Regions from separate parts of the Pseudoalteromonas sp. SG41-5 genome, predicted to be linked through region 1. Evidence: predicted binding sites of a transcription regulator. Region 1 holds the regulator's gene; the other holds the start of a gene.
The links. The regulator NrdR, encoded in region 1, represses ribonucleotide reductase genes. The targets are predictions, from matches to a motif close to AAACACNANATNTNGTGTTT.
Positions count from the first base shown of each region.

Region 1 (9,068 bases):
AGCTAAAGCGGCGCTGCCAGAGTTTGGTGCTGAGATTGTCAGTATCTCAGGTGCTGGTCCTACATTATTTACCGTGTGCAAAACGCTTGAAGCTGCACAGCAATGCGCACAGTGGCTTGAACAAAACTATATTAATGAGCAAGGCTTCTGCCACATTTGTAAACTCGATAACGCCGGCACGCGTCAGCTATAAGAATTTAAGGAACTAATAATGCAATTACATAATTTAAAAGATGATTCTCAAAAAGTGTCGTTTGTTGAAGCGGTTAAAACAGGTTTAGGACGTAATCAAGGAGTATTTTTCCCTGAATCGCTCGCGCCTTTAGCTGATGTTGATAGTTTACTCGATATGGACTTTGTTACTCGTAGCAGTAAGATTTTATCGCATTTGATTGGTGATGAATTACCTGCTGATACGGTTGCACAAATGGTGCAAAATGCCTTTAACTTTCCGGTTAAATTAGTTGAAGTTGAAGACAATATTTATTGTTTAGAGTTGTTCCATGGGCCAACGCTTGCATTCAAAGACTTTGGCGGTCGCTTTATGGCTGAGTGCTTGGCACAATTTAGCCAAGGTGAAAAAACCACAATACTCACAGCAACCTCAGGGGACACTGGGGCAGCTGTTGCGCATGCGTTCTATAACAAGCCAAATATTGATGTGGTTATCCTGTATCCAAAAGGTAAAATCTCATTAGCACAGCAAAAATTGTTTACTACTTTGGGTAATAATATCCATTGCTACGCTGTAGATGGTAGCTTTGATGATTGCCAAGCGATGGTTAAAAATGCCTTTTTAGATGATGAAGTTAAATCTCGCTTAGGTTTAAATTCAGCTAATTCTATCAATATAAGTCGCCTTGTTGCACAAGTATGTTATTACTTTGAAGCAATAGCGCAATTACCAAAAGAGCAGCGCGCCAAAGCACATATCTCAATACCTAGTGGTAACTTTGGTAATGTATGTGCGGCGATGATCGGTGCGGTGATTGGTTTACCGGTCGCTAAACTTAGCGCTACAACCAATCAAAATGACACTGTACCGCGCTTTATCCTTGATAAAAACTGGGCGCCTAATGCCACAATCGAGTCATTGTCTAATGCCATGGATGTGAGTAAACCTAATAATTGGCCACGTGTACAAACCATGCTTGATAACAAATGGTTTAGTTATGATGATTTTTATTCAACTAGTGTTGATGAAAATGATACCCAAGCAGTGATGAAAAAAATTCATCAAACAGGCTATGTTGCTGAACCACATACAGCGATTGCTTATCAGGGCCTAAAAGCTAACTTAGCAACTGATTCTGCTGGTATTTTTCTGGCAACAGCGCATCCGGCTAAGTTTAAAGAAAGTGTTGAAGAGATTTTAAATATTGAACTTGAAATGCCAAAACCACTAGCTGATGCATTAGCTAAACCATGCTTAGCCGAAGATATCGCAGATGATTACGATATCCTGCGTGAAATATTATTAGCTAAACTAGGTTAGTTTTTACCCGCTCAGTAAAACTAAAAATAAACGGCATATGTGAAAGCAATGTCGTTTTTTATTGCTTTAAATTGTACTTAATAGCAGTAATGGAAAATTAAACTATTGAACGTGAACGGCGGTTTAGAACTCGTAAACAAAAAATTAAAATGGCTATAAGGCAGATCATAATCCCTGCAAGTATAACTAATTCATTCGCTACCCAATGGATTAGGAGTAATCCGCACATAAATAAAATAAATGGTTTAAATTCATAATAATAAAAGTGTTTGTTAACTTTAATGCGATTTACTTTATGATCTTTACGCCGTGAATTTGAGCGTAATCGCCAAATGTTGGCACCATTGAAGAATAAAAAAATACCAATGGCTGTTGGTAAAACAGTGCTGAAAAGTAAAATGCAAAGTCCGCCAACAATGACATAACAATAAGGAATTGATTCGTAGATAGGTTTAGCTAGCATAGTAAATTAGTTCATCATCCATGATTACATTGGTATCATAATAGTGTAAACAATCGCGAATGCAACAGATTAAGGTATAAATAATGTAAATGTTATTTGCTTTTATTCATTAAAATTTCTGATGCTTTAATAAAAAAATATCATTACAAAAACACTGTGAATTAAATTCAATCCCTGTTTAAATATGTTCATCTTTACACCATAGGCAAATTGACGTTTTCAGCGTATAATTCAGCCTTCAAAATACCATACACGTTGCCCTAGGAGCCCCCATGTTAGAACGTAGCATGAATATTTCGGATTTCGATCCAGAGTTATTTGAAGCAATCACTAAAGAGACTGCTCGCCAAGAAGAACACATCGAGCTTATCGCATCTGAGAACTACTGTAGCCCACGCGTACTAGAAGCGCAGGGTTCACAGCTAACAAACAAATATGCTGAAGGTTATCCGGGCAAGCGTTACTACGGTGGTTGTGAGCATGTTGACGTGGTTGAACAACTAGCGATTGACCGTGCAAACGAATTGTTTGGCTCAGATTATGCTAACGTTCAGCCTCACGCAGGTTCACAAGCAAATGCTGCTGTGTTCTTAGCTTTATTAGATGCTGGCGATACAGTGTTAGGTATGAGCTTAGCTCATGGTGGTCACTTAACGCATGGTTCACATGTAAGCTTCTCTGGTAAGCTTTATAACGCAATCCAATACGGACTTGACGAAGCGACTGGCGAGATTGATTACGCACAAGTTGAAGCACTTGCACTTGAGCACAAACCAAAAATGATCATCGGTGGTTTCTCAGCATACTCAGGTATTGTTGATTGGGCTAAATTCCGTGAAATCGCTGACAAAGTAGGCGCTTACTTGTTTGTTGATATGGCTCACGTTGCAGGCCTTATTGCTGCTGGTGTTTACCCAAGCCCAGTACCACATGCACATGTTGTTACTACAACTACGCATAAGACATTAGCCGGCCCACGTGGTGGTTTGATTATTTCTGCTTGTGGCGACGAAGCTATTTATAAAAAGCTTAACAGTGCAGTATTCCCTGGTGGCCAAGGTGGTCCTTTATGTCACATTATCGCTGCCAAAGCAGTGGCATTTAAAGAAGCACTACAACCAGAGTTTAAAGTATACCAAACTCAAGTTGTGAAAAATGCTAAAGCTATGGTTGCAGTAATGCAAGAGCGCGGTTATAAGATCGTATCTGATAAAACAGAAAACCACTTGTTCTTACTTGATCTAATTGATAAAGACATCACTGGTAAAGACGCAGATGCGGCTTTAGGTAATGCTAATATCACCGTAAATAAAAACTCAGTACCAAATGACCCACGTTCACCGTTTGTAACGTCTGGTTTACGTATTGGTTCACCGGCAATCACACGCCGTGGTTTTAAAGAAGCTGAGTCTAAAGAGCTTGCTGGCTGGATCTGTGACGTACTAGACAACATCAACGATGAGTCAGTACAAGCACAAGTAAAAGAGAAAGTTAAAGCAATCTGTAAAAAATTACCTGTTTACGCTTAATTGAGTTACAAACAGTAATTTAGATCACAATAGCCTAGTTTTTTGCTATTATAAAGGCCGCCTAAAAGCGGCCTTTTTTGTTTTTAACGGAAGCTGATACCTATGCATTGTCCATTTTGCACCGCAAAAGATACCAAAGTGATTGACTCGCGTTTAGTGGGAGGTGGCCACCAAGTAAGGCGACGCCGTGAATGCAATGAATGTCATGAACGCTTTACTACCTTTGAAGGTGCAGAGCTTGTAATGCCTCGGGTGATCAAACAAGACGGTAGCCGTGAACCTTTCAATGAAGATAAACTCCTTAATGGTCTACATCGTGCATTAGAAAAACGCCCCGTCAGTACCGAGCAAGTTGATGAAGTGGTCAATATTATTAAATCGCAATTACGTGCCACCGGCGAGCGTGAGATTTCCAGTCACCTGATTGGCGAATGCATTATGGAAGCGTTGAAAAAACTTGATAAAGTCGCTTACGTCAGATTTGCATCGGTATACCGTTCATTCGAAGATATTCGTGAATTTGGTGAAGAAATTGCCCGTTTGGGAGAGTGATATGAACCAATATCAGTTTAGCGAACAAGATTTCTTTTATATGACCCGAGCGATTGAGCTTGCCAAACAAGGACGCTTTACTACCACCCCAAACCCAAATGTTGGCTGTGTATTAGTAAAAAATGACGTTATTGTTGGTGAAGGTTTTCATCAAGTTGCCGGCCAAGGCCATGCTGAAGTGAATGCATTAGCAATGGCGGGTAGCCAAGCCTTTGGCGCAACTGCTTATGTCACGCTTGAACCTTGTAGCCATTTTGGTCGCACACCGCCGTGTGCCGAAGGTTTAAAAGCTGCTGGCGTGGTAAAAGTAATTGCTGCTATGGTTGATCCAAACCCGCAGGTAGCCGGTAAAGGTTTAGCTATTTTAGCGGACGCGGGCATTGAGGTTGCGTCAGGTTTGTTAGAACAACAAGCAAGGCTGTTAAACCGTGGCTTTTTAAAGCGCATGGAGCAAGGTATGCCATTTATTACCTGCAAAATGGCCGCAAGCCTTGATGGTAAAACGGCACTTAAAAACGGTCAAAGTAAATGGATAACGGGCCCTAAGGCTCGCCAAGATGTGCAACTACAGCGCGCACAAAGCTGCGCTATTTTAACCGGTGCGGACACAGTATTAGTTGATAATGCAAAACTCAATGTTCGTGTTGAAGAGCTGCCAGAGCCGTTACCAACGCAATTACCTGTACGCCAACCTGTACGTATTATTATTGATTCACAAAATCGTTTAACACCTGAGCTAGCATTATTTAGCATTGCCAGTGAAGTAATTATTCTTACCACTGAACTTGATAAATCACAGCAATGGCCTCATTACGTAAGCCATATTGTAGTACCAGAAAAAAATAATAAAGTTGATTTAGTGGCTGCCATGAAACTTCTAGCGCAGCAACAGTTTAATCATATTTGGTTAGAGGCAGGGGCAACCTTAGCGGGCCAAATGACTGAATGTAATTTAATTGATGAATATATTGTTTATCTGGCGCCGAAGTTGTTAGGGAATGACGGCAAAAGCTTACTAAACTTTACAGAGCTGACAAGTATGCAGGACGTTGTTAATTTATCAATTAATGAGAGTGTGTGTATCGGTGACGATATTCGTATCACGGCGACACCACGCAAAGCCTCATCTAAACCAAATAACTAAAGAGTAACCACTATGTTTACTGGGATCATCGAAGCGACGGGCACTATTAGCGAGTTACAACAAAAGCAAGGCGATTTAGCTATCCGCATTAAAAGTAATAACCTTGATATGGCCGATGTAAATTTAGGCGATAGCATTGCAACTAATGGGGTTTGCTTAACGGTTGTGGCCAAGCACAGTGATGGATTTAGCGCTGACTTATCAAATGAGACGATCAGTTTAACGGGATTTGCTCACTATAAACAAGGGCAAACTGTAAACCTTGAGAAAGCCATGCAGCCAGTATCTCGTTTAGGTGGTCACTTAGTTTCAGGGCATGTTGATGGCATCGCGACTATTACCGCAATTACGCCTAATGCGCGTGCCGTTGAGTACTGGTTAAGCACCGATGTAGAACTAATGAAATATATTCCTTATAAAGGCTCGGTATGCATTGATGGTATTAGCCTAACAGTAAATGCAGTAGCAGATAATAAATTTAAACTGACAATTGTGCCGCACACTAGTGAGCAAACAACTATTGCTGATTTTAAAGTAGGCACGCAAGTGAACTTAGAAGTAGATCAAATCGCGCGTTATTTAGAGCGTTTGATCAAAGGGGCAGAGCAGCCAGCTAGTTCAGATATTTCGATGAGTTTACTCGCCCAAGCCGGTTTTATTAAATAAACGCACTCCACAACTTACACGAGCAGATTATGAATTTACACAGCGCACAAGAAATTATTGATGACATTAAAGCCGGTAAAATGGTTATTTTAATGGATGATGAAGACAGAGAAAATGAAGGCGATTTAATTATCGCAGCCGAGCACATTAGTGCTGAAGCGATCAATTTTATGGCCACTCATGGTCGCGGCTTAATTTGCCTAACAATGACTCAAGAGCGCTGTGAGCAACTTGATTTACCATTAATGGTAAAAAACAATGGTGCGGCATTTTCGACTAACTTTACGATGTCGATTGAAGCATCGAAAGGTGTGACTACGGGAATTTCTGCTGCAGATCGCGCTCGTACTGTGCAAGCTGCGATTGCCAAAGGTGCTGTACCAAGTGATATCGTTCAACCTGGGCATATCTTTCCTATTATGGCACAACCAGGTGGCGTATTAACGCGTGCCGGTCACACTGAAGCCGGTTGTGATTTAGCCCGCTTAGCCGGTTTAGAGCCTTCATCAGTAATTGTGGAAATTCTTAATGCTGATGGCACCATGGCGCGTCGTCCTGATTTAGAAGTATTTGCTGAGCAACATAATATCAAAATTGGCACTATTGCTGATTTAATTGAATACCGTAACATGAATGAAACCACCATTGAGCAAGTGGCAAAATGTAAGTTGCCAACCGTACATGGTGAGTTTGATTTAGTTACTTATAAAGATACCATTGACGGCCAGTTACATTATGCGCTGTTAAATGGTGAGGTTAAAACGAATGAACCAACCTTAGTACGGGTTCATTTAAAAAGTACCTTCAATGATATTTTGTTATCTGATCGCAGTGCCGATAGAAGCTGGGGCTTGTCAGATGCGATGGCTTATATTGCAAAGCATCAAGGTGTGTTAGTTATTCTAGGTAAGCAAGAATGCACCGAAGAACTAGAAGCGACAGTCAAAGCGTTTGCTGCAGAAGATGCTGGTGAGACGGTCGCGCATCGTAAATTCCAAGGTACTTCACGCACCGTAGGCGTAGGGTCACAAATTTTAGCTGACTTGGGCATTGAAAAAATGCGTTTGATGAGCTTGCCTAAAAAGTACCATGCGTTATCGGGCTTTCACTTAGAAGTGGTTGACTACGTAGAGCCACAATAAGCACAACGCTTAAACTAGGCTATTATTTTATTTATATGGTATGATACGCAGCAATTTTTGCGCAATCGCAACCGCTTGAACTTATTTTTTAGGGTTATCGAATGAAAATTATTGAAGGTAATAAATACGCTCCTGGCAAGAAATTCGCTATCGTTATTTCTCGTTTTAATGACTTTATTGGTAGCAGCCTATTAGCTGGTGCTGTTGATGAATTAAAACGTACTGGTGGTGTATCTGATGATGATATTACCGTAGTTTATGTACCAGGTGCGGTAGAATTACCTTTAGCGGCGAAACGCGTTGCAGCAAAAAAAGAGTATGATGCAATCATCGCTTTAGGCGTTGTGATCAGAGGTGGTACACCACATTTTGATCTTGTCGCTGGCGAATCAAATAAAGGCTTAGCGCAAGTGTCGCTTGAGTATGATATCCCGATTGCATTTGGCGTATTAACCACTGAAAGCATTGAGCAAGCGATTGAACGCGCTGGCACTAAAATGGGCAACAAAGGCGGCGAAGCTGCTTTAGGCGCACTTGAAATGGTTAATGTGTTAGATAAAATTTAAGTTTAAGGAATTTTTGTGAAACCAGCAGCAAGACGTAAAGCACGTATCTTAGCACTTCAAGCCGTTTATTCTTGGCAATTAAGTGGCAATGCCATTGCCGATATCGAACAACAAATGTTGATCGAAAACGATGTGACTAAAATTGATGTTGAATACTTTAAAGATCTTTCGCGTGGTGTTGCTATAAATCATAAGCAACTAGACGATGCAGTATCGCCACATTTAACTCGTCCATTTAACGAGTTAGACCAAGTTGAACGCGCTATTTTACGTTTAAGCAGCTATGAGCTGAAATTCCGTGAAGATGTACCTTATAAAGTTGCTATCAACGAAGGTATTGAGCTTGCTAAGATATTTGGCGCTGAAGACAGCCATAAATTTGTTAATGGTGTACTTGATAAAGCGGTAAAGCATTTACGTAAGTAATGCGACCGTAAAAGGAGAGCCGGCATAGGCCGGCTTTTTTGTGTATGAAGGAATTTGAATTAATAAATCGCTACTTTAAAGGTCGTGGCATAACTCGTCGCGATGTTAATTTAGGGATTGGTGACGATTGTGCATTGGTTACTGTTCCTGAAAATTGTCAGTTAGCGATTACCACCGATACACTGGTAGCAGGCGTACACTTTTTTGATGACATCGATCCGCGTGCATTAGGCCATCGTGCCCTGGCCGTAAACTTAAGTGATTTAGCTGCTATGGGGGCTGAGCCTACGTGGGTTTCGGTTGCTTTAACGTTGCCAAATATTGATGTTGAGTGGCTGGAAGAATTCACCGAAGGCATGCATGAAATCGCAGAGTATTTTAATGTGCAAATCATTGGTGGCGATACCACGCAAGGGCCGTTAACAATTACTATTTGTGCTAAAGGTACAGTGCCTGCAGGTAAAGCACTGCGCCGAAGCGGTGCTAAAGTAGGTGACTGGGTTTATGTTACAGGGCCGCTAGGTGATGCCGGGCTTGCGATTGAAGCTCGTAAGCAAGAGATTAAGATTGCTCCAGAGCACTTAAGGTACGTTAATCAACGATTTGATTACCCAACTCCGCGTGTTGCTGCGGGGCAAGTATTACGCGGTTTAGCATCATCAGCGATTGATATCTCAGATGGTCTATTGGCAGATCTTGGGCATATTTTAGCTCTGTCGCAAGTTAGCGCTTGTATTGATGTGAATAAAATACCAACCTCGGATGCATTGCGTGCTACTTTAGAACGAGATCAACAACTGCCGTTTATCCTCAATTATGGCGATGACTATGAGTTGTTATTTACGGTACCTGATAGCAATAAAAGTATGCTGGAAATGAAATTGCGCCAGTATGGTGTAGATGCAGCCTGCATTGGACAAATAAAAAGTGGTGAAGGCGAGGTTGAGCTGATGCTCGATGGCGAAAAATTAGCATATGATGATGCTGGTTTTGAACACTTCACCAAGGAGTCGGTTTGAATAAACCTGCATTATTTAATTTAAAGCGCCCTCATCAATTTTTTGGTTTGGGCTTTGGTTTAGGGT
Region 1 is NZ_JACJFH010000020.1:10,640-19,707, reverse strand. It holds gene thrB (homoserine kinase) at 1-193, shown strand, start outside; gene thrC (threonine synthase) at 212-1,495, shown strand; gene glyA (serine hydroxymethyltransferase) at 2,231-3,487, shown strand; gene nrdR (transcriptional regulator NrdR) at 3,590-4,039, shown strand; gene ribD (bifunctional diaminohydroxyphosphoribosylaminopyrimidine deaminase/5-amino-6-(5-phosphoribosylamino)uracil reductase RibD) at 4,041-5,183, shown strand; gene H5232_RS07550 (riboflavin synthase) at 5,196-5,849, shown strand; gene ribBA (bifunctional 3,4-dihydroxy-2-butanone-4-phosphate synthase/GTP cyclohydrolase II) at 5,879-6,991, shown strand; gene ribE (6,7-dimethyl-8-ribityllumazine synthase) at 7,093-7,557, shown strand; gene nusB (transcription antitermination factor NusB) at 7,573-7,983, shown strand; gene thiL (thiamine-phosphate kinase) at 8,028-9,002, shown strand; gene H5232_RS07525 (phosphatidylglycerophosphatase A) at 8,999-9,068, shown strand, end outside.

Region 2 (9,068 bases), on a different contig from region 1:
ATATTTATTGGTTGTATCGGTTTATTAGTCGTGCCGGTGTTATTAGTTGGTACGCAGGCATTACTGAGTCGTCCATTACTTGCTGGTATTTTAATCAGCTTGCCAATCTTGACTTTTGCTGTGCGATTAATAAAGCGAAAACTCACTAAAAACTAGCTCTAAAGAAGCCCAAAAGGGCTTTTTTTTATGATAGCATAGGCGCGTCTTTTAACTGATACCAGCGTTATTAAGCTTGGTATAAACAAAACGTGAAACATATTATGTCAGATAATTTTACTACAGATGCTGAAAAAGCAAGTTACGGTATTGGCCTACAGATGGGTGAGCAACTTAAAGCTAACCCTTTCGAAGGTTTAAACTTAAATTCAGTATTTGCAGGCATGAAAGATGCGTATGTGGGCGGCGATTTCCAAGTTGAGATCCCTGAGATCCAAGCTGCATTCGAAAAAATCAACACTGAAATCCAAGCACGTCGTGAAGAAGAGGCGAAAGTACTTGCAGCTGAAGGCATTGCATTCTTAGAAGAAAATGCAAAACGTGCTGAAATCACAGTGACTGAGTCTGGTCTTCAATATGAAGTACTAGCAACAGGTGAAGGCAACAAGCCAACTGCTGAGTCAACAGTGCGTGTTGATTATCACGGTACACTTATCAACGGTACTGTATTTGACAGCTCTTATGAGCGTGGTCAACCTGCTGAGTTTCCAGTTGGTGGCGTGATCAAAGGCTGGACTGAAGCATTACAAATGATGCCTGAAGGCACCAAATGGCGTATCTATGTTCCTCATGAGCTTGCTTATGGAGAACGTGGTGCCGGTGCTGCAATTGCACCATTCTCAACACTGGTATTTGACGTTGAGCTACACGAAATTCTTTAATTAGAAATTGAGTAATAAAAAGCCGCGCTAATAACTATTAGCGCGGCTTTTTTATGGTTATTTACTGAGTTCAGAAATAACCACGTAGACCAATTCTAAAGTTACGCCCGGGTAGTGGCGCTTCATCTTTAATAAATGAACTATGTACAAAACCCAGTTCATCCGTAATATTATCAACGTTGATATAAAACTGTGTATCTACCGGACCGACACTTAATTGGTAATTTGCTTGCGCATCAAACAGTGTATAGCTATCAGTTGCGGTTTCATAAGCCGTAATATCACGTTGTTCAAAGTAGTGTGTGCCAGTTAAGCTGAACTGCCAATCACTGATATTATACTGTAATTCTGAACCTAACTTATTTGCCGGAATACGCGGTAAATACCCTTCATCATCAGCAAGTTTTGCAGTGGTTGAGTCACCAAATACTTTTACCATCGCATTTGAATTTAATTGATAATGTGCGTCAAATTCAATGCCGTATAATTTCGCATCTTTACTGACAAATTGATAAACAGCCATACCATCATCGTGGCCAGGCTCTGCAGCTTCAAGGCCGTGCTCTTCATCAAACACTAACCCCGTGTTCTGCTGATAGTAAAAATTGGCAATGTCGTTATAGAAAAAGTTAACCGTATAACCAAAATCGCCACTAAAGCGTCTAAAGCCAAAATCAATATTGGTTGATGTTTCTTGTTTGATATTTTCAGGTTCGAAGTGAATTTCACCGTCTTCTATCGCGTAGCCTAAACCAAGCTCATAGGTGCCAGTTGCAATATGGACACCATTTGATAATAGCTCGGCTGATAACGGTGCGCGTTCAGAGTGTGACACGCTCAGCGCAATACTTTGTCCGGGTGTATATTGCCAAATAGCGCCTGCTGAAGCGCTCAGATTAGTAAAGCTTTTACTGTAAGGCGTTATTTCATTGGCATGTTCATCAGTATGATCATCTTCATGGTCATGGTCATGGTCATGGTCATGCGCAGCAGCACCGACATTACTATCAATATTATAATCTTCAATACGCGCACCTAATTCTAATGTCACGTCGCCAAACTGTTTTTCTTCGAGGATAAATAATGCATGAGTAGTCGTTTTGCTAGCGGGTGTGAAGGCTTCTTCACCATCGGCATCATAATCAGAGTCACTAAAATGATAACCAGCCATACCATGCCAATTACCTAACTTATGCTCAATATTTAAACGTGCTTCAGTGGTTTCATTACTAAAGATAGTACCGATCGCGCCATCTTCAATTTCAGCATGGCGATAATCAGTATAACCTAGACGTAAATTAATAGTTTCAATCCAGTTGTTGTGTAATGCATAGCTCATCAAACCTTGCCAGCGATCTTGTTCTACACGCGCATAAACGGCTTCTTCTTCGCCTTCATCATGCTCGTGTTCGTGATCATGGCCATGTTCATGTTCATGGCTATGTGCTGGAATACCGTAGTCGGTTTCAATACGGCCATAAGAAACACCTAGCGTTAAATGCTCACCTACATAGCTGGTACCAAAGTTAACGGTTTGGCTATCAATAAAGGTATTTTTTACCGAGGTGGCTGTTTCATGCTCTTCTTCGTCATGACCCTCATGATCTTCGTGCTCTTCTTCAGGTAAGTTAAAACGCGGAGTTTGGTAGTCATCACCAGTGCGTTTGGTACCGTCAAAATGGAAGTTAAAGTTGTTATGGCCCGTCTCAAGCTTGGCAGCATAGGTGTTGGCATTTGAAACCGTGTCATGGCTGTATTCAACAGCCCCAGTTAACTGCTCGATATTATCAGTTGGAATGCGGTTATCTACTACGTTAACTACGCCACCAATCGCGCCTGAGCCATAAAGTAGCGTAGCTGGGCCACGCAAAACTTCAATCTGTTCTGCAGCTAGGCTGTCATTCGATGTTGCGTGATCTGGGCCAATACGTGACGCATCGCTGCTGTCTAAGCCATTTTGGGTGATTTTAACGCGAGGGCCATCTAGGCCACGGATTATAGGGCTAGATGAAACAGGGCCAAAATAGCTGGCATTAACACCTGGAAGGCCTTTGAGCGTTTCGCCTAACGTGGGTTTTGCTTTATTGCGCAGTTCATCACCACTGAGTACACTCACTGGTGAAATCATCTCTAAGCTATTTTTATGCAGGGCAGAGGCATACACAACGACAGATTCAACTGACGTAGGTACAAGCGTGATATTTAGAGCAGAACTGGTTTCAGTTACTTGAACTCTAGCATCAACAAAATTATTTTTACTAATATGTAATTGGCTATTAGCATCAATATTAATACTAAATCGGCCATTCTCGTCAGTTTTAATTGACTGTGCTTTACCGTGTACGTGCACATCGGCATAGCTGAGTGGTTGCTTGTTATTGTCAAAAACTTGCCCAGTTACCAGCGCAGCATGAGCAGAAAAAGAGCTTAAAGCAGTGATAATTGCAGTTGATATTAATGAATGTCGGATCATGGTTACTACGTTGTTGCTATTATGTTGTGATATAATATAACACCATCATTTGTGCTGATCAATAATGTTATACCATAACTTTTAAAATAAACGTGCTTATATCAGATTGGGCTATACTCAATAGGAGTAACGGCGAGACTGGTGAATATTATGTCTGATAAAACACGTATTTTTAAAGCACGATTTAGCATAGCTGATCTGCGTCATCAGCGTAATCACAAAGAAATTTTTACCACAGCGTTGACTAAAAATGAAACACTGGAGCATTTTGTTTTAAAGCTGTTAGGCTATTGTATTTTATCTTATGACAGCCATGCAGTGCTTAATAAACTTGCTGATAAACTACAGCCAGATGTAGGAATTCAAGCGTTGGATGAACATTATAAAACCTGGTTAAGTGTTGATAAACCTGACCTTGATGAATTAGTTAAGATCGCTAAGCAAGTGGATGAATTATTAATTTTAACAACGGGCAATAGTGAATGGTTAACGCAATCTCAGTCACGGTTAAAGTTATTTGATAATAGCCATATTATTGAGATTGACCAGCAGTTTATTGATGATATTCAGGTGGATTTAACCCGCAGTTTAAATTGGGATGTAACCATAGATGAAAGTAGTTTAATGATCAGTGATAAAATACATTGCTATGAAACAAAGCAGTTTGACTGGCATTAACAAATTACTTCAAATTGAGAGTGATATTGCCATCGGGTTTACAGCAGCACAGCAGTACTTCTCCATCACGTACAAAGGCGAGTGGTTCTTCGTTATAGGTGACTTGCCCTGCTACTAGGGTTGCTCTACAGGCACCACAATATCCTTCTCTACACTGAAAAGGAATTTCATATTGCTGTTGTTCTAGGCAGTCTAAAAGGGAATGACAGCCAGTGTCAAAATCTACACACTGGCTATTATCTGCAAAGTGGATCTTTGCAGTTTTGTTGCTGGTCATTAGAGATCGAAGTCACCGAAATCAGAGGCATTAACTTGAGAGTCAATTTGGCCTACAAGGTATGAGCTGATCTCCGCTTCTTGTGGAGCAACTTGTACATTGTCTGACACTAACCATGAATTGATCCATGGGATAGGGTCACTGCTGGTTTTAAACTGTGTTGGTAAACCAACTGCAGTCATACGAGCATTAGTAATGTACTCAACGTATTGGCATAAAATATCTTTGTTTAAGCCAATCATTGAACCATCTTTAAACAGGTATTCAGCCCATTCTTTTTCTTGTTCAGCAGCATCAACAAACATCTTGATCGCTTCATCACGACACTGGGCTGCTACGATAGCCATTTCAGGATCGTCTTTACCATCTTGCATAATATTCAAAATATGCTGAGTACCAGAAAGATGAAGCGCTTCATCACGGGCGATCAGCTTAATAATTTTAGCGTTACCTTCCATTAATTCTCGCTCTGCAAACGCAAATGAACAGGCAAAGCTGACATAAAAACGGATCGCTTCTAAGATATTCACTGACATCATTGCAAGGTATAAAAGCTTTTTAAGTTCAAATAAACTGATATGAACTGTTTCGCCATTAAGTTCATGTTTACCTTCACCGTATAAGTTATACACAGCCACTTTATTAATTAATTCATCGTAATATTTAGTTACGGCATCAGCACGTTCACTGATCTTTTCGTTACTAACAATATCATCAAAAATAAGCTCAGGGGCTTGGGTAACGTTACGAATAATATGTGTATATGAACGGCTATGGATTGTTTCACTAAATGCCCATGTTTCAATCCAGGTCTCAAGTTCTGGGATCGACACAATTGGCAGTAACGCAACATTAGGCGAGCGACCTTGCACACTATCAAGCAATGTTTGATATTTTAAGTTACTTAAAAAGATATGTTTTTCGTGATCAGGTAAAGCCTGAAAATCTAACCGATCTTTACTTACATCGACTTCTTCAGGACGCCAAAAAAACGATAGTTGTTTTTCAATTAGCTTTTCGAAAATAGGGTACTTCTGTTGATCATAACGCGATACGTTAACGGTTTGGCCGAAAAACATCGGTTCTTGTAGTTGGTTATTATGGTTTCGGCTAAAAGTAGTATAAGACATAAGATCACTCAAAAAACGAACAGGGCAAAGCGGGCGTATAGCCCGCTTCCAATTTATATTTATTACCGATTAGATTTTACACGCACCGCCTGCACAATCATCATCTTCCACTTCTGGTGTATCTTCTTGCATATCAGATGCACCATCACGGGTGTTATGGTAGTAAAGGGTTTTAACGCCAAGTTTGTAAGCACCCAGTAAATCTTGTAATAAGACCTTCATTGGTACTTTACCACCTTCAAACTTATTTGGATCGTAGTTAGTATTGGCAGAAATTGTTTGGTCAACAAACTTTTGCATAATACCCACTAATTCTAAATAACCTTTATTTGATGGGATATCCCACAATAATTCATAATTATTTTTAAGGCGTTCATACTCAGGTACAACTTGTTTTAAAATACCATCTTTACTGGCTTTAACACTGATATGACCACGTGGTGGTTCAATACCATTAGTTGCATTTGAAATTTGCGACGATGTCTCAGATGGCATCAACGCAGATAACGTTGAGTTACGCATACCATGCTCTTTGATATTGGCACGTAATGTATCCCAATCTAAATGCAATGGTTCATCACAAATTTTATCCAAATCACGTTTGTACGTATCGGTTGGCATAATACCTTGCGAATACGTTGTTTCGTTAAATTTAGGACATGCACCACGTTCTTTAGCCAGTTCATTTGAGGCTTTCATTAGGTAATACTGAATTGCTTCAAATGTTTTGTGAGTCAATGCATTGGCACTGCCATCAGAATAACGTTTGCCATTTTTAGCAAGGTAATATGCGTAGTTGATTACGCCTATTCCGAGTGTACGACGGCCCATCGTTGCATTATGTGCTGCTGGCACCGGGTAGTCTTGGAAATCCAGTAAGTTATCAAGTGCACGTACCGCAAGTTCTGCAAGCTCTTCAAGTTCATCCAGTGACTCAATCGCACCTAAGTTAAAGGCCGACAGCGTACACAGTGCAATTTCACCTTCTTCATCATTAACATTGTTAAGTGGTTTAGTTGGCAATGCAATTTCTAAACATAAGTTAGATTGGCGAATTGGTGCCACTTTAGCAATGAATGGGCTGTGTGTATTACAGTGGTCAACATTTTGTAAATAGATGCGGCCAGTGCTAGCACGCTCTTGTGCAAACATTGAAAACAGCTCAATAGCTTTAATACGTTTTTTACGAATTGACTCGTCTTGTTCATATTGTACGTAAAGACGATCAAATTCATCTTGATCTTCAAAAAATGCATCATATAAACCAGGCACATCAGACGGGCTGAATAATGTGATGTAATCATCTTTGATCAAACGTGAGTACATTAGTTTATTAAACTGTACACCGTAATCTAAATGACGAACGCGGTTATCATCAACACCACGGTTGTTTTTAAGCACTAATAAGTTTTCAACTTCTAGATGCCAAAGTGGATAGAACAGGGTTGCTGCGCCACCACGGACACCACCTTGCGAACAACTTTTAACAGCCGTTTGAAAGTGCTTATAAAACGGGATACAACCGGTGTGGTATGCTTCACCATTGCGAATAGGGCTACCTAGTGCGCGAATACGACCAGCATTAATACCAATACCTGCACGTTGCGATACGTATTTTACAATCGCTGATGAGGTTGCATTAATTGAATCTAGGCTGTCACCGCATTCAATCAGTACACATGAACTGAATTGACGCGTAGGGGTACGAACTCCCGCCATAATAGGCGTAGGTAATGAAATTTTGAACAATGACACTGCATCGTAAAAACGCTTTATGTAGTCTAAACGCGTTTCTTTTGGGTAATCAGAGAACAAGCTTGCCGCAACTAAAATATATAAAAACTGTGCGCTTTCATAAATTTCACCCGTAACACGGTTTTGTACTAAATATTTACCTTCAAGCTGTTTAACAGCAGCATAGCTGAAGTTTAAATCACGTCCATGATCAAGGTATTCATCCAGTTGATCAATTTCTTGCTCTGTGTAGTCAGCTAGTAAGTGTGCATCGTAACGCTTATCTTCAACTAACTTAACGATATGATCATACAAGCGCGGTGGCTCAAATTGACCATAGGCTTTTTTACGCAAATGGAATACAGCTAAGCGGGCTGATAAATATTGATAATCAGGCGACTCTTTAGAGATCTGATCAGCGGCCGCTTTGATGATGGTTTCATGGATGTCTTCAGTACGAATACCATCATAAAACTGGATGTGCGATTTCAGCTCAACTTGTGAGACAGACACATTATTTAGACCTTCGGCGGCCCAAGCAATAACGCGATGGATCTTATCTAAATCAAGTGACTCTTTACGGCCGTCACGTTTGCTTACAGATAGCTGTTGGTTCATAGTTTTGCCTGTATTCCTTGGGATATAATATTTTTTAGTGACACATTTTTCTTAAAATAAATTTTTTATTGCAATAAAACTGTATTAGCGCGAATTTAATTGAATAACATTTAGCCACAACATCTGGTGTTCATCAAATTCTAGATCACAAGATAGTGTGGTATGCGATCATTTGCAAGGGGCATAAACGCCCCTAATTGTGGATAACGTTGGGATAACACGCTTGTGTTAGTAGCCATTAACCTTTGACCATCTGATTAAAATGAAATTTATAAAAATCAACTGATGATCGATTAAATTTACGCATTTTAAAAATAAATTTTGGCTGCTTTTTTTATCAACAAACAATGTGCAAAAAGTAACACGATCACAATATGTAGTGGTTAAAATTTAACATGGCACTATATATGGTTAAATGCATCAATAGGTGATTGCCAATTAAAATCGGCTTGCCAACTCAATGCTTCAGCTTCACTAGGGATGTAGCCCCACAACGCAGCAGCGCTGTGCATGTTTGCAGCCTTGGCTGCAATTATGTCACGCTGCGCATCACCGATATACAAACAACGACTCGGATCAACATCTAACAGTTGGGCTGTATGCAGTAAAGGTAAAGGAGATGGTTTAGCGATATCGAGGGTGTCACCACTGACAATTGCCTGTGCATCTTTGAGTTCAGCAATTGCAGCAACTAATGGAATAGTCAAAAACTCAGGTTTATTAGTCATGATCCCCCATTTGATCTGTTGTTGATCAAGCGCGATCAATAATTGTGCAATTCCAGTAAAGCATTGACTATGGGTGGCAATATTATCTGCGTAGGCCGTTAATAGCTGCTGGCGTAAGTCAGCTTGATTTGGGTGATCGTGCCATTGCTGACCAAATCCAGCTGCAAGCAGCGCCATTGCACCGTTAGAAGCTGCAGGACGATATATATCAGCGGTTACTAATGGTTGGTTATGATCAGCGAGTACGTAATTTAGCGCAGCCCCTAAATCATCTGCGGTATCGAGTAATGTACCGTCTAAATCAAAAATAAAGGCGTCGTAATCAATTGCGGGGGTTGCTGTGTTAAAACCAGCCATTACGCTAGTTTCTCAAAATGCAGAATATAATTAACGCTTACATCGGTATTTAAGCTGTACTGCTTTGATAAAGGGTTATAACTCAATCCCGCACTAGCACGTACTTTGAGGCCTGCTTGTTCTGCCCATGCAATGAGTTGTGCTGGTTTGATAAACTTTTTGTGATCATGGGTTCCATCAGGCACCATCTTCAAT
Region 2 is NZ_JACJFH010000047.1:15,242-24,309, reverse strand. It holds gene H5232_RS13385 (hypothetical protein) at 1-156, shown strand, start outside; gene H5232_RS13380 (FKBP-type peptidyl-prolyl cis-trans isomerase) at 261-878, shown strand; gene H5232_RS13375 (TonB-dependent receptor domain-containing protein) at 949-3,351, opposite strand; gene H5232_RS13370 (YaeQ family protein) at 3,502-4,029, shown strand; gene yfaE (class I ribonucleotide reductase maintenance protein YfaE) at 4,034-4,306, opposite strand; gene nrdB (class Ia ribonucleoside-diphosphate reductase subunit beta) at 4,306-5,436, opposite strand; gene nrdA (class 1a ribonucleoside-diphosphate reductase subunit alpha) at 5,506-7,788, opposite strand; gene H5232_RS13350 (HAD family hydrolase) at 8,190-8,873, opposite strand; gene ubiG (bifunctional 2-polyprenyl-6-hydroxyphenol methylase/3-demethylubiquinol 3-O-methyltransferase UbiG) at 8,873-9,068, opposite strand, start outside.
Region 2: nrdA (class 1a ribonucleoside-diphosphate reductase subunit alpha) is a predicted target of NrdR. The motif match lies at 7,901-7,920, and genes of this name have one in related genera.